Regions from separate parts of the Exiguobacterium sp. s39 genome, predicted to be linked through region 1. Evidence: riboswitches for the same ligand, from Rfam matches in the RefSeq annotation. Region 1 holds a riboswitch; the other holds the start of a gene.

Region 1 (7,530 bases):
GATTCCTCCAATATGATTAAGTTTTGAATTAACGTTTATCGATTGCGCGGATCAGCAAGTCACCGATGATTTGGATGACGAAGACGATCGCTAAAATTAAGAGTGTCGCAATGACGATGACATCGTTTTGAGAACGCTGGAATCCTTCGATGAAGGCCATGTCCCCAAGTCCACCTCCACCGACTACTCCGGCCATTGCCGTATAACCGACAAGTGAGACGAGTGTGACCGTGATACCAGAAACGATGGCAGGCAACGCTTCCGGGATTAAGACTTTATAGATGATTTGGAACTTCGTCGCCCCCATCGATTCAGCTGCCTCGATGACACCTTTATCGACTTCGCGTAACGCGAGTTCAACCATCCGACCGTAAAATGGTGCAGCACCGAAAATCAGTGCCGGTAATGCTGCCGTTGGTCCGAGGAACGAACCGACGATCGCTGTCGTAAATGGAATCAATAAGATCAGTAAGATGATGAACGGAATCGAACGGAAGACGTTGACGATCAAGCTCAACACTGAATAGAACGCCCGATTCTTGAACAATAACTCTTCGTTTGTCGCATACAATAGTAAACCAATGATCAAACCGAGAACGAATGTCGAAACCCCAGCGATTGCCGTCATATAGACGGTACTGCCTGTCGCTTCCCACACCATGTCCCAATCTAGGTTGTCAAAGAATGAAATCATCGGTGATCCACCTCCACTTCAACATCACTGGCTTGAAGCTTCGTGATGACCGCTTGTGTTGCTTCTGTTTCCCCGATCAACTGAATGAACAGTGTACCGAGTGCCCCTTCCTGTGATTGACCGACGTTTCCGCCGATGATGTTGAACAGGACCGGTGAATCCTTCATGACTTCCGCGAGGATCGGGCTTTCCGCTGTCGATCCGACGAACGTCAACTGAACGATTTTTCCGGTTGGGTACCGTTCGCGTAGTTTCGCGAACGTCAACTCGTTTTCCGAAGGCGACGTCAATTGTTTGACGAACTCCTTCGTCATCGCTTGCTTCGGATGACGGAAGACTTCTGCGACCGGTCCTTGCTCGACGATTTTACCGGCTTCCATGACGGCGACCCGGTGACAGATTTTTTGAATGACGTGCATCTCGTGTGTGATCAAGACGATCGTCAGTTTCAGTTTTTCATTGATGTCGACGAGTAACTCAAGGATTGAATCCGTCGTCTTCGGATCGAGTGCACTTGTTGCCTCGTCACATAAGAGAACGTCCGGGTTCGATGCCAGTGCCCGAGCGATACCGACACGTTGTTTTTGACCACCCGATAATTGTGACGGATAGGCTTTTTCGCGTCCGTCCAAACCAACGAGTTGGATCAGTTCCGCGACCCGTTCCTTGCGGTGTGCTTTCGGGAAGCCACCGAGCTCGAGTGGGAACATGATGTTCTCTTCAACCGTCCGTGACCATAGTAAGTTGAAGTGCTGAAAGACCATCGAGACATTCTTGCGGACGCCTCGTAATTCTTTTGGTTTCAGTGATGTCATCTCAACACCATCGATTTGGATCGAACCACTAGTTGGTGCTTCGAGCATATTCAGCAATCGGATCAGGGTCGATTTCCCTGCTCCGGAATAACCGATTATTCCAAAAATTTCACCGCGCTCGATTGTCAGATCGACATTCGCGACGGCTTCGACCGCTCCGCGCTTTGAGCGATAAATCTTTCCTACGTCTTGTAAACGAATCACAACTGTCCCTCCTAAAATAAAAAAAGTGCGCGCGTTTTAGAGCAAACGCGCGCACTTTTCAGTACACAAAACCATTTGCTCTCATCTCCCAGACTTTTGTCTGCTGGAATTAGCACCACTTCGGATTAGATCCGCGGTTGCCGGGTTTCATCGGGCCAGTCCCTCCACCACTCTCGATAAGAGTTTCGGTATTAAGTTTGTAGAATATATTCTGAATATTAGCAGGGGTTATTTTTGTTGTCAAACAGTTTTTTCAGAAACTTTTTCGAGGAACGTGAAAGCACGTGTTAAGTCTTCTTTCAAATCTTCTGCGTCTTCAAGTCCAACTGAAATCCGAACGAGACCGTCTGTGATGCCGAGTTCTGCCCGACGTTCTGCTGGGATTGACGCATGCGTCATCCGTGCCGGCACCGAAATCAGACTCTCGACGGCACCAAGACTCTCAGCGAGTGTGAAGAAGTGTGTCGCCTCGACGAGTTTTTCTGCGTTCGCTGCTGAACCGACATCAAAGCTGATCATCCCACCAAATCCAGTCGCTTGTTTCGCTTGGATGTCGTGACCAGGATGCGATGCAAGTCCTGGGTAGAAGATGTTCGAGACGATGTCTTTCGCTTGTAGGAACGCAACGAGATCATGTGCTGTCTCTTCGATCGCATCCATTCGGATACCGAGTGTACGAAGACCACGGACGAGCAAGAAGCTGTCTTGCGGTCCAAGCACGCCGCCTGTCGAGTTTTGGATGAAGTGCAGCTCTTCGCCGAGCGCATCATCTTTGACGACGACAAGTCCAGCGACGACGTCCGAGTGTCCGCCGATGTATTTCGTCGCACTGTGCAAGACGATATCTGCACCGAGTGCGAGTGGTTGTTGATGATACGGTGTCGCGAACGTGTTGTCGACGACGAGTTTAAGATCGTGACGTTTGGCAATCGTTGCAATCGCTGCGATATCCGTAACTTTCAACAACGGGTTCGTCGGTGTTTCGACGTAGACGATCTTCGTGTTGTCCTGGATCGCTGCTTCCGTCGCCGCAAGGTCCGTCGTATCGACGAATGTCACTTCGATGTTGAACTTCGGTAAGACGCGTTGCATCAAGCGGAACGTACCACCGTAGACGTCATCCGTCATGACGATGTGGTCGCCAGACTCAAGCAAGTGGAAGACGGCATGGATCGCTGCCATCCCAGAACCGAAGGCAAAACCACGTGCGCCACCCTCGAGATCCGCAATCAATCGTTCGATGCTCGTCCGTGTAGGGTTCGCTGTCCGTGAATATTCATATCCGTCCTTGAGTTGACCGATTTTATCCTGCTTGTATGTGCTTGTTTGATAGATCGGAGGTGTGACGGCTCCTGTTGCCCGGTCGACACCTGTTCCTCCATGAATCAATGCTGTCTTCTTACGCATGAGTTTCGTCCACCTTTTCAAAGATTTGTTGGCTCAAGTAGCGTTCGGCACTGTCTGCGAAGACGGTGACGATCGTACTGCCGGGGTGACGCTTTGCGATATCAAGCGCAGCAACAAGCGCTGCACCTGCTGAACTACCAACGAGTAATCCTTCGCGAGCAGCGAGTGTATGAACTGCGTCAAATGCATCACGGTCAGAAATCGTATGAATCTCGTCGACGAGTTCACGCGGAACGAGACTTGGCCATTTTGCTGTACCGATACCTTCTGTCTTATGCGGACCGGCTGGACCACCATTTAAGACGGAGCCTTCCGGTTCGACGATTGCTGCTTTTGTACCGAGACGTTGTTTTAAGAAGTCCGCTGTTCCGGCGAACGTACCACCTGAACCACAACCGGCAACGAACCAGTCGATGTGCGGCAAGTCCGCAATCAGCTCAGGACCGAGTGTCCGCTGATACGTGACTGGGTTCTCTTCGTTTTCGAATTGTAACGGAACGTAACTGTTCGGAATTTCCTGACCGAGTTCTTTTGCCCGGTCGATAGCCCCTTGCATATCGAGTTCAGTCGGCGTGTTGACGACGGTTGCGCCGAGTGCCCGCATCAACGTCTGTTTTTCCTGACTGAATTTTTCCGGAACGACACAGATGACTTTGAGATCGTATTTCTTAGCGGCGAGCGCCAAGCCGATGCCGGTATTCCCGGCTGTCGGCTCGATGATCGTACCGCCTGGTGTCACATGTCCGTTTTCGATTGCTGCATCAACGAGTTGAATGCCAAGGCGGTCTTTGACGCTGCCCCCAGGGTTCATCCATTCGAGCTTCGCCAAAATGCGCGTACCAGCAGGCAAATCGAATGAAGTGATCTCGTAGAGTGGTGTGTTTCCGACGAGGTCGCGGACGTTGTTCGCGATCATCCGAAGACGATGTCCCATTCATCACGACCGGCAAGCATTTTCTCGGCATAGTGCTTCGCTCCTTTGAGGTCATGTGCGCTCGCAAATCCACATTGGACTTCGTTTTGCGCTGGAATCTCTTCTGCTGCGAGGACGTCTTTCAACGTCTTCTCAACGAGTTCGCTCATTTTTTCGACCGAGTCGAAATTCATCATCGCCATGTAGAAACCTGTTTGGCATCCCATCGGCGAGACATCGATGACATCATCCGAGTAGTTACGGATGTTTTCAGCAAGTAAGTGCTCGAGTGTGTGCATCGCACGCATCGGCATTTGCTCAACGTTTGGTTGCGTAAAACGGATATCGTATTTGACGACTTGGTCGACTTTACCTTCTTTATAACCCGCGACGCGGATATAAGGTGCTTTGACTTTCGTATGATCCAGGTTAAAGCTTTCGACGTTCATTTTTTGAAGTGCCATGATTTATTCCCCCATTTTCTCGGCTTCTACGAGCCAGACGAAGTGATTGTATTGTATAAATTTAACAGTGAATCCCCGTGCTGTAAACAATTCTTCCATAACTGGAATCAACGGGTAGAACTCGCGTTCGAGATCTTCCGCTAACGCGTCGAACCCTTGAGCACGTGCTTCACGAATCGTTTGCAGGCGTGCCTCTTCTGAGACGAACATCGTATCCGCGTAGACGATTTTTCCGTCTGCCGGTAAATGTGATGCCATCAGTTCGATTGCTTCTCCCTTTTCCTCATCTGTTAGATGATGAAACGCATACGTCGAAACAAAACTGCGTGCTTCCTTCGCCTCGAACGAGAGGAAGTGACCGTCCTGTACATCAAGCGATGGAATCTTTTCCGTCAGGATTGCCCGCATCTCCGGACTTGGTTCGACGGCGAGTACGGCGTCGTGACGTGCCAGAAGACGTTGTGTCAGGTTCCCTGTGCCTGCTCCGAATTCAATGACCGGCGACTGCGCTTTATCCGCTACTGTATCCAAAATCTCATCGTATCGACGAAAAACCTCTTTATACTCCGGATCATGTCCGGTTACTGTCTCGTCATACGTTGATGCCCATTCTGTGAAAACATCCATAAAACGTACTGTCATGCCTTGTCGTCCTCCATCTCACCAGTTAATTCCGAGTAATCGGATATGAATTAAAGTAATTTTCCTTATTCGCATTGTAGCAAGGAGATTCTATCCTGGCAAGCGACCGGCTCGAAAAACTTCCAGAAAACAAAAAAAAGGCGTTGCCGGCGAACCGACAACACGAATAATGTGGTTAGAAATGCTACGAAGGAAAACCCAGCTCCATTCGGAATTGTTCGCTCTTCCGCGTGGAGGACGGCGCCTGTTCGACATGATCGCCAGCTTACGTTCACTTCCTGATCGGTCCTTTCGATCCACCACCCGTTCATTGCACCGCTTCGTCTTTGGGGGACGACTTAAGGGGAAACAATACACCGGCTTAGGATGGGAGAAAGGGTTCAGGACTTGAATCGTATTGAACGATCATCTCTGCTAGACTTCCTATAATGCATTTCTAGAAGTTGTTATGAATATACCATTCATATTTCTGCGTTGTCAACGGATTATTGTAAATATTCCGACAATTTAACAAAAAGAAAAATCCAATCGGACTTTTCTTACCGTTCTTGACAGAAAGCAAAGACGTTTTGAACGGACTGGAAGGCATAAAGTCGCTCTACGACTTGATTTTCTTCAATTCGCAACAACGCAGGAACACTCATGACACGGGCTTCTTCTAAGAAATCCGGAATGAAATTCCCGTTCGCCTTCTGAATCGATTGACCTGATTCCGTCGCTTCAACGATATCGAGCATACGTTCCGCAATGGCGCATGTCCCGCACATCGGTGCATAGACATACAATAGCCCGTTTTCTGGGACGGTCGTGACCTCTTGCATGACGGTCGCTCCTTTCTTCGTGGTATCTGTCGTCAGTATACAAAAAAAAGAGAGCGGACGAAACGCAAGCGCCTCGTTCACTCTCTTTTCGTTAAGTATTACTCGTTGATCATCGATTTGTACGCCGCAGCGTCCATCAATGCCTCGACTTGTGAAGCATCTTCGATTTCGATGTCAACCATCCAAGCGCCTTCGAATGGTGACTCGTTGACGAGTTCTGGGGAATCCGAAAGGTTTTCGTTGATGGCAACGACTTTACCAGAGATCGGTGCGTATAACTCCGAGACTGTCTTGACCGACTCGACTGAACCGAATGGCTCGTTTGCTGAGATCGTATCTCCGACTTCAGGCAATTCGACGAAGACGATATCCCCGAGTTCGTGTTGCGCGAAATCCGTGATTCCGATGCGCGCCTTGTTTCCTGATACTTCGACCCATTCATGTTCTTCCGAATAGCGTAAGTTGTCTTTTACTTGACTCATTTCCGATTCCCCCTGTGGACTAATTTGGACTAACGTGTTCAGTATACCAAAATCGACTCTGAACTTAATACCATTTTCCTTGATACATTTCTTCCTTGAAGCCGATCGTGACGTCTTTTCCGTCTGTAACGATTGGACGCTTCAACAACATGCCGTCACTTGCGAGCAACTTGTATTGCTCGTCTTCCGATAGCTCTGGAAGTTTGTCCTTGATCCCTTGCGAACGGTATGATTGACCGCTCGTGTTGAAGAATTTCTTCAACGGCTCTCCACTCTTTTGATGAAGTTCCTGGATCGTCGTTGCAGATGGTGTCTCCTCGACGATGTGTTTGTAATCCACTTCGACACCGTGCTGTTCGAGTGCTTTTTTTGCTTTGACGCACGTACTACATTTCGGATAGCCGTACATCGTGACTGTTTTTGTCATGTTCCTCACCTCACCTTCAAGAGTAGCAGATGGATCACTTCTGCTTCAAGCGTGCGAGCGCCCCGTCAATCTGATCTTGATGATGGGCGTCATGGGCAACGAACGATTCGACGAAGCCTTGCGGTCGAAAATCCTCATAGGTTGCTTCAAATTGCTCGTCAGACAGACGATCGAGGTGATTGACGATATCACGCCGGACACTGATCGCTTTCTTCAACAAAGCAAGCGGATCGATATGATGCGCATATTCGACCGCCAGTCGATTGAACTGATCAAAATCCGTCTCGACGAGCGTCAACGGTTCATCCGGTAACTTCGAGATGGCATGATCGTAATAAAACCGGTCCCATAAATACAGATGACTGACGCACTCAAGGACGGTCCACTTATTAAGCGCAAGCGGCAGATCCCATTCTTCCGGCGACAAACGTTCAAGGGATTGATAGTAGGCAATCGCAAATTGCAGTTCAACCAATTCTTGGCGCATCTCGTTTTCCTCCTCCAACCAAAAACTTCGCCTTTACAGAGATTTTCCCTGCAAAGGCGAAGCGGTAAACCTGACTTAGACCGTATATTTGTTTGACTCGATGAGACGTTTTGCGATGTCGCGTTTCGTACCGATGACGTTGATTGGCTGGTAACGGCTGAATTTTTTCAGCGC
Region 2 (7,530 bases), on a different contig from region 1:
CCAGACACACGTCCCATCCGTTCGCCGATTTCACCGACACCATGCTGTCCACCTGTTCGATGGACCTGGATATCACCGATCGTTACACCGGAATCGAAGGAAGAGACGTTCGTGAAGCCGGCTTCTCGGATTTGCTGCGCGTCTTCTTCTTGCTGCGCATAGAGTGGCAAATGCTTGGGTAGAAGTTGTTTTGCAGAATCGTCGAAATGATCGGCATGCAGGTGTGTGACAAAGACAGCGTCAGGATCGAGCAGTGTGTTGACATCGACCGGTAAGTCGACGAGTGGATTGGCGACGGCATTTGGTGTTTGACCGAAGGGAGGCAAGCTGCCTTTTTCGCCGAGGAACGGATCAATTAGTAAGACTTGATTGGCATACGTGACAACGAGTGTTGCATTACGAATTTGTTGAATATCCATTAGGTTCATCCTCTCTCAATGACTCGGATTGACTATTCCCTGTCTGGCATTCAATGAATCCTATCGCAAGCGTTTCTCCATCGCCATGACGTCGACATATTCGCCGTTCAACTGTCCTTGTTCCTTAAACGTTCCGACGATCCGGAACCCGGAGCGGATATAGAGTTTTTGTCCGATTTTATTGAACGGGAAGGTAAAGAGGATCAGCTTATGCATATGATGATCACGGGCATGTTGTTCAATCGTTTCGAGCAAACGTGTGCCAATCCCTTGTCCACGATGTGTCCGAGTGATATAAACCGAAATCTCACCGACGGATGCGTAGACAGGACGCGGATTATACGGATCGAGGGAAATGAAGCCGAGGACACCTGTGTCATCTTCAGCGACATATCCAGCATATCGATCGGTGCGTTCCGCATACCACTGGGTCATGAAGGATAAGTCCTTTTGGTCGGTCTCAAGCGTTGCGATCCGATCTTCGATACCTTCGTTATAGATGGCGAGAATCGCTGGTAAGTCGTGTTCCATTACGGGACGAATATGCATGACGCTCACTTCCTCATCGCTTTTCCTTTATTATATCGGTTACGTATCAATGTAGTGATATGTTTGTGCGATAAGAAAAGCGCTGATTCCATTCATATGAAGGAAAACAGCGCTTTTATCGATCTTAAGAGACCGTTGACGTCTCATTCTCGTAAATCGGAACCCAGCCGTCTGTCGTGACGAAGATCCGAACAGCAACGACTTTACGATCGTCTTGAAGCGTAAAGTAGTGGCGTGTGTTAACAGGAACGGAGATTAAATCACCAGGATTGAGTTCGATGTTATAGTAGCCGACTTCTTCGTCTTTGATCGCGAAGACGCCATGACCGCTGACGATGAAACGAACTTCATCATCCGTGTGATGATGTTCTTTCTGGAAGTTGACGAGCAACTCATCAAGGTTCGGTGTCGTATCCGAAAGTGAGATGATATCAGCTGTCTGATACCCACGACGTTCTGATACGTCTTTGATTTCGGGAGCGAACGTATCGAGAATCGTTTGTTTGTCTGCATCCGTCAGTGTGAAGTTCTCAACGAGAGGCGCTGGAAGTTTCGAAACGTCCCACTGTTCGTAAAGAACGCCGCGTGACGCGAGGAAGTCAGTGACTTCCGTTTGATCCGTATACCGTGTGTTTGTTTCTTGGAATAAGACTGTTGCCATGAGATGATTCCTCCTTTTAATGAATGGATTGACGGCATGATTGCAACGTCAACGTGTAATTGAATAAAAACTCGAAGGCTTCGAGGTGTTTCTTTGCTTCAAAGGCGGTCGGTGCCCAGACCGTGATCCCGTGATTGCGGATCAGGACGGCACCACTGTCTGCTGTGACATGCGGTGCAAAAGCAGCGGCAAGCGTCGGGATGTCCGCATGATTCGGAATGATCGGTACCGTGACCGTCGCATCCTCTTCCCAGTGTCCGAGTGCCTTGATGATTTCTTGACCGGAAAAGGTGATACTGCCTTGATCGCCATAGAGTTCCGAAATCACATTGTTCGCAATCGTATGGACATGTAGGGAACAACCGGCGTCCGTTCGATTGAACACTTCGACATGGAGTAATGTCTCGGCGGAAGGACGCCCGGATTGCTCACCGATCAATTGACCGGTCGCATCGACATGAACGAAGTCGTCAGGAGTCGTTTGCCGTTTATCTTTTCCGCTTGCTGTCACAAGGAATTCAACCGGGACACCGGATGTCCGGATGGCGAGATTGCCACTCGTACCAGGGAACCAATCGCGCGCCGCAAGCTCTTGTTTGATGGCGCGTAGCTCTTCATACCGTCGCATGAATGTCATGTTGTCACCTCCGCTCGTGTTAAATCATGAACGATATCGTGGAACGTCTCAAACGGTGTATAGGCGATATCATTCTCTTCACACAACGTGATCAGATAATCACGGGCATAGACACGATCCGCTTGTTTTGCGAGTTCGAAGTCCGTCACCGAGTCGCCGATGACGATGATGACGTCACCGTCTTTACGTAGTGTCCGGGCAACGGACGTTTTACAACAGCCGCACCCGTTCGTACAATGGGCATCGCAGGCGTTTGGCCAATCGATATGGACGAATGGACCACTGAAATCAGCGACGTTACAGTAAATCTGTTCTTGGTCGAGGAATGGCGCTAAGATTGGTTCGACGAAAAAGTCCATTCCACCGCTGACGATCGAAAAATCGATGCCTTGACGACGACTGTACTGCAGTAACTCCGAAAATCCGTCGCGAATGACGGCACGCTCCAACAAAAAGTCAAGATAGGCTGTTTTTCCGTCAGACGGCAGAAGTGCGAACATTTGCCCGACACCACTCTGAATCGATAACGTCCGGTCGAGTACACCGTGTTTCAACGGTTCGAAGTCACTCGCTGGCGCAAATGCCTGCATGAGTGCGATGATGTTATCCTGTGTCGTCACCGTCCCGTCGAAGTCACAAAGAATCCGTACGGTCATGACTTGATCCCCCAAGCGTCGAGGGCAATTCGTAATTCTTCATGACGCGATGCTGCCGTCGATAGGGATTCATTTGCGAGTGCCGCATCGAGTGCCTGACGGAAAGCAATGACGCCAGCCGCAGCACCTTGCGGATGACCATGTACGCCGCCACCGGCGTTGATGACGGAATCGATCCCGAAGTCCCGTACGAGTTGAGCGACGAGTCCAGGATGAATACCGGCTGAAGGAACCGGGAAGATCGATTTCGTCTGCCCGAGACGGGTCGCTTCGACCGCGATGCCACGAGCGACATCCTTTGGCAAAGCGACATTGCCGTAAGGAGACGGGAATAGCGTCAAGTCTGCTCCAGCAGCACGCGGTAATGTGCCGAGTAAGACAGGGGCTGCGACTCCGTGATTCGGGCTAGCGATCAACGCACCGCTATATGCCGGATGATTGAAGATCGGAACGTTGATTTCCGGATCACTTGCCAGTTCGCGTAAGACATCGAGTCCGTATGTGAAGGTATTCAGCAAGAAAGCAGTCGCTCCAGCATCAATCAATCGCTTGGCTTGATCCTTGAGCGTAAAGACGGGACCGCTGAGTGTGATCGCATATAACGCACGTTTACCGGTCCGGTGGAAGTGAGCATCGATGACCTCACGTCCGATTCGTGCCCGGTCAATCGTCGGTGTCAACGGATTGTCGTATAGGATCTCATCGTCTTTGACGAGGTCAATCCCACCAGCGAGTTGTCCTTCGAGTTGATCACGAAGGAACGATAAATCCCGTCCGATGACTCCTTTGAAGATGCTCATTAATAATGGGCGATCTTCGACACCAATCAAGGAGCGGACCCCTTCGATCCCGAATTTCGCACCTGGAAAGTCCGACGTAAATGTATCGGGTAATAGCAATTCTGTTAGTTTGATTTCACCGTCGAGTGAGAGTTTCCCGAAGACGGTCGTCAGAATCGCAGAAAAGTCGCGCGACACGTTATGTTCCGGATAACGAATCGTGATATATCCTTTGCCATCGCGCTCTTCGGTATGTACGACTTCCCCTTTGAACGAGGCGAGTTGTTGTTGTTCGAGATGATTCAGTTCCGTCCAAGAACCGACTGTCAGACCAAGCGCGAGTTGTTCAGCGCGTTGCTCGAGTCGATCACGGGCAGTCAATTGATAAGTAGCAGTGATATAAGCCATGTCTTTCCTCCTTCAACAAAAAAATGGTCTCTCGTCAGCGACAGGAGACCATGAATAATTCGAACGTGGACTCTTATCTGTCAGCTTAGTAGCTGCAAGAATTAGCACCGTGCCAAAAGGTCGGTTGCTGCGACATCGTAGGGCTTGTCCCTCCGTCTGCTCTTGATAAGAATTGGATGAAATTGTGAAATCTAATTGCAATTTTTACATGAGAATCGCCACTTGTCAAACTATTTTTAGAAAATTTATTTTTTTGAAAATACTCTTTCTATAGATGACTTAAAAATGATGTCCGTTTCTGCTTGATTTCGATTTGACAGCGAGGAAGTCGATTGCGTAAGATTCAAATCAATATCACACACGACAACTACATACGACTCTTATCGCGAGTTGGCAGAGGGAATTGGCCCGATGACGCCGCAGCAACCGACCACTGGGCACGGTGCTACATCCAACAGACGTTTCGTCTGAGAGATAAGAGGACGCAGTGACTTTTCTGCGCCTCTTTTCGATGACGAAAAGAGGCGCTTTTTCGTGTATCACATAGGGGGAAACTAAGATGACATATAAAGCATTCACAGAACAGGACGCGATTGACCGTGTTCGGACATTAGGACTGATCGGCGATGGAGCCGTCGAAGCAGAAGAGATTGGCGACGGGAACCTCAACCTCGTCTTTCGGATTCGAGAAGGCGAACATCGCTTGATTTTAAAACAAGCATTACCATATGCGAAGGTCGTCGGGGAGAGCTGGCCGTTATCGCTCGAACGAGCGTGGATCGAACAATCCGCACTCCGTGAATTCGCACGGCATGCCGTACCGTTCGTGCCACGTGTTTTTCATGCTAGTCATGAAGAGGCGTATACGGTCATGGAAGATCTTTCACATCTGACGATCGTTCGAAGCGGTTTACTCGCAGGTGAACAGTATCCGTTGCTTGCGGAACATATCGGTTCTTATCTCGCTCGGACGTTATTCCATACATCGGACTTTGCGCTTGGTCCGGTTGAAAAGAAACGTGTCGCCCGAACGTACTACAATCCAGACTTGTGCGACATCACGGAAAAATTAATCTTCACGGATCCGTTTCATGACGCGGAGACGAACGAGATTGAAGCCGGACTCGAAGAAGAGGTGGCACGTCTATGGGCAGACGATGAGTTAAAACGCGAAGTCGCAAAACTCGAAGCGCTCTTCATCACGAAAGGAGATGCATTGCTGCACGGCGATCTACATACAGGAAGCATCTTCGCCTCGGCGACGGAAACGAAAGTCATCGATCCAGAATTCGCCTTTTATGGTCCATTCGGATTCGATGTCGGACAGTTCATTGCGCATCTATTCTTCGCGGCATATCCGGATTACCCTACACGACGTGACGCCCGAATCAAGGATATCGATACGTTCTGGCTGACGTTCGCTTCAACGTTCCGTGCATTATGGGAACGGGAAGCCGTCGAACCGTTCCAGGCATCAGGACTCGTCGATGATGTACTGAGCACGATCTTGCAGGATGCCCTTGGCTTTGCCGGTTGCGAATTGATTCGGCGGACGATTGGTCTTGCACCGGTCGCTGATTTAGAATCAATCGATTCAACGACGGAACGCTTAGAGCGGAAACGTCACGCTCTTCGTCTAGGAGCGGCGTTAATCAAACGCCGTACAGAATGCCGGACATTCGATGATTTACGAAACTTTGACGTAACGGAGGAACTCAGCCGATGACTACATTCGTCCAAAGTATTCGTTACGAAGACCGTGTCTTGACGATTCTCGATCAGACACGTCTACCGCAAGAAGAGCACTATGAAGTCATTGCTGATCTCGCGCAAGCGGTTGAGGCGATTAAACAACTACGTGTCCGGGGCGCGCCTGCGATCAGCTTATTCGGTGGATTCGTGCTCGTTCAAGAAGCGTACCGCTTTGAAGCAGAGCTACCGGTCTACAAGCAAGCCTTGCTTGAGACATCGGCGACGTTACTCGCGACACGACCGACGGCCGTCAACTTGCGAAATGTCCTCGATCAATTGAATCCAATCATTCAAGACGGGACGTCGGTAGAAGAGATTCGCGAACGGTTGGAAAAACGGACGGTCGCCTTATACGACCAGGATGCGCAGACGTCACGTCAAATCGGGATTCATGCACTGGAATTGTTCCAGTCAGGCGACCGGATCCTAACGATTTGTAATGCTGGATCGATTGCGACCGCTGCTTATGGAACGGCACTTGCGCCGTTCTACATCGCAAAAGAACGCGGCATCGAATTATCCGTTTTTGCGAGTGAGACGCGACCGTTACTGCAGGGAGCACGATTGACGACATGGGAGCTGCAACGTGCCGGCATCGATGTCACGTTAATTACGGACAACATGGTCGCCCATACGCTGAAAGAAAAACAGATCGATGCGATCATCGTCGGTGCCGACCGCATTACACGAAACGGAGATACCGCGAATAAAATCGGGACGTTCCAATTGGCATTGCTCGCGCAAGCTTTTGGTATTCCGTTTTACGTCGCAGCACCGCTCTCGACGTTCGACTTCTCGCTCGTTTCCGGAGACGCGATCGAAATCGAAGAACGTGATCCGCAGGAAGTGACGACTGTCCAAGGTATTGCGACAGCACCGGAAGGCGTCGCTGTCTTCAACCCGGCGTTTGATGTCACACCACACACATTGATCACGGGCATCATTACCGAACTTGGTGTCATCACGCAACCGAATGAAGAAACGATTGAACAATTAACAGGGCTTCAACCCCTCGGATAAGGAGATATGTCATGAAAAAACTAGCTTACGCCGTCCTAGCACCGGCACTGTTACTAGCGGCTTGTGCGAATGGAGAAGCCACGACGACGAAGGTCGTCAAGGATGTACCAAAAGGGGTTCAATCGGACGTCAAGATCGCCGTCATCCGCAACCTAGCATCGGACGACCATACGAAACAATTCCTTGATGGCGCACGAAGTGAAGGCGAAGCGCTTGGCTTTAAAGTCAGCACGTTCATTTCGGAAGGTAACGACGTCAAGTTCAAGGAGCTTGTCGCGCAAGCGATTCAGCAAGATTATGACGGGCTCATCATCTCGCACGGTAAGGAAGACTACGCCTATGACATGATTAAACCAGCGGTCGACAAAGGGCTGAAGGTCGTGACGTTCGATACGGTCACGAAGAAAAAAGGAACGGCGTTAAAAGGTGTGACGGAAACGTTCCAAAACGATCATCAACTCGCGAAGCTATCGCTTGATGAAGTGACGAAGGTGACGGACAAAAAGCCAGTCCGTGTCATCAAACTTTGGTTCGGACCAGGTTTTGCCCCGCTCGATCGTCGTCAGGAAATCTATAAGACGTACGAAGCAGACGGTAAGATCAAAACGCTTGAGACGGTTGGACCGACAAATTTCCAAGATGTCCAAGG

What was found. Region 1 has a riboswitch for S-adenosylmethionine ahead of KNQ11_RS09220 (methionine ABC transporter ATP-binding protein). Riboswitches for the same ligand answer to the same signal wherever they lie in the genome.
Positions count from the first base shown of each region.
Region 2: it holds a riboswitch for S-adenosylmethionine, as region 1 does, so the genes downstream of both, mtnK (S-methyl-5-thioribose kinase) here and KNQ11_RS09220 (methionine ABC transporter ATP-binding protein) in region 1, are expected to answer to the same signal.

Region 1 is NZ_JACSNA010000001.1:1,761,392-1,768,921, forward strand. It holds gene KNQ11_RS09215 (methionine ABC transporter permease) at 29-694, opposite strand; gene KNQ11_RS09220 (methionine ABC transporter ATP-binding protein) at 691-1,713, opposite strand; SAM riboswitch class I at 1,792-1,896, opposite strand; gene KNQ11_RS09225 (bifunctional cystathionine gamma-lyase/homocysteine desulfhydrase) at 1,954-3,120, opposite strand; gene KNQ11_RS09230 (PLP-dependent cysteine synthase family protein) at 3,113-4,036, opposite strand; gene KNQ11_RS09235 (S-ribosylhomocysteine lyase) at 4,033-4,497, opposite strand; gene KNQ11_RS09240 (class I SAM-dependent methyltransferase) at 4,501-5,139, opposite strand; gene KNQ11_RS09245 (thioredoxin family protein) at 5,679-5,960, opposite strand; gene gcvH (glycine cleavage system protein GcvH) at 6,059-6,442, opposite strand; gene KNQ11_RS09255 (arsenate reductase family protein) at 6,507-6,869, opposite strand; gene KNQ11_RS09260 (DinB family protein) at 6,904-7,356, opposite strand; gene KNQ11_RS09265 (acyl-CoA dehydrogenase family protein) at 7,432-7,530, opposite strand, start outside.
Region 2 is NZ_JACSNA010000002.1:297,742-305,271, forward strand. It holds gene KNQ11_RS13005 (MBL fold metallo-hydrolase) at 1-419, opposite strand, end outside; gene KNQ11_RS13010 (arsinothricin resistance N-acetyltransferase ArsN1 family A) at 480-968, opposite strand; gene KNQ11_RS13015 (1,2-dihydroxy-3-keto-5-methylthiopentene dioxygenase) at 1,093-1,629, opposite strand; gene KNQ11_RS13020 (methylthioribulose 1-phosphate dehydratase) at 1,646-2,266, opposite strand; gene KNQ11_RS13025 (2-hydroxy-3-keto-5-methylthiopentenyl-1-phosphate phosphatase) at 2,263-2,922, opposite strand; gene KNQ11_RS13030 (2,3-diketo-5-methylthiopentyl-1-phosphate enolase) at 2,919-4,109, opposite strand; SAM riboswitch class I at 4,180-4,281, opposite strand; SAM riboswitch class I at 4,487-4,590, shown strand; gene mtnK (S-methyl-5-thioribose kinase) at 4,669-5,835, shown strand; gene mtnA (S-methyl-5-thioribose-1-phosphate isomerase) at 5,832-6,881, shown strand; gene KNQ11_RS13045 (sugar ABC transporter substrate-binding protein) at 6,893-7,530, shown strand, end outside.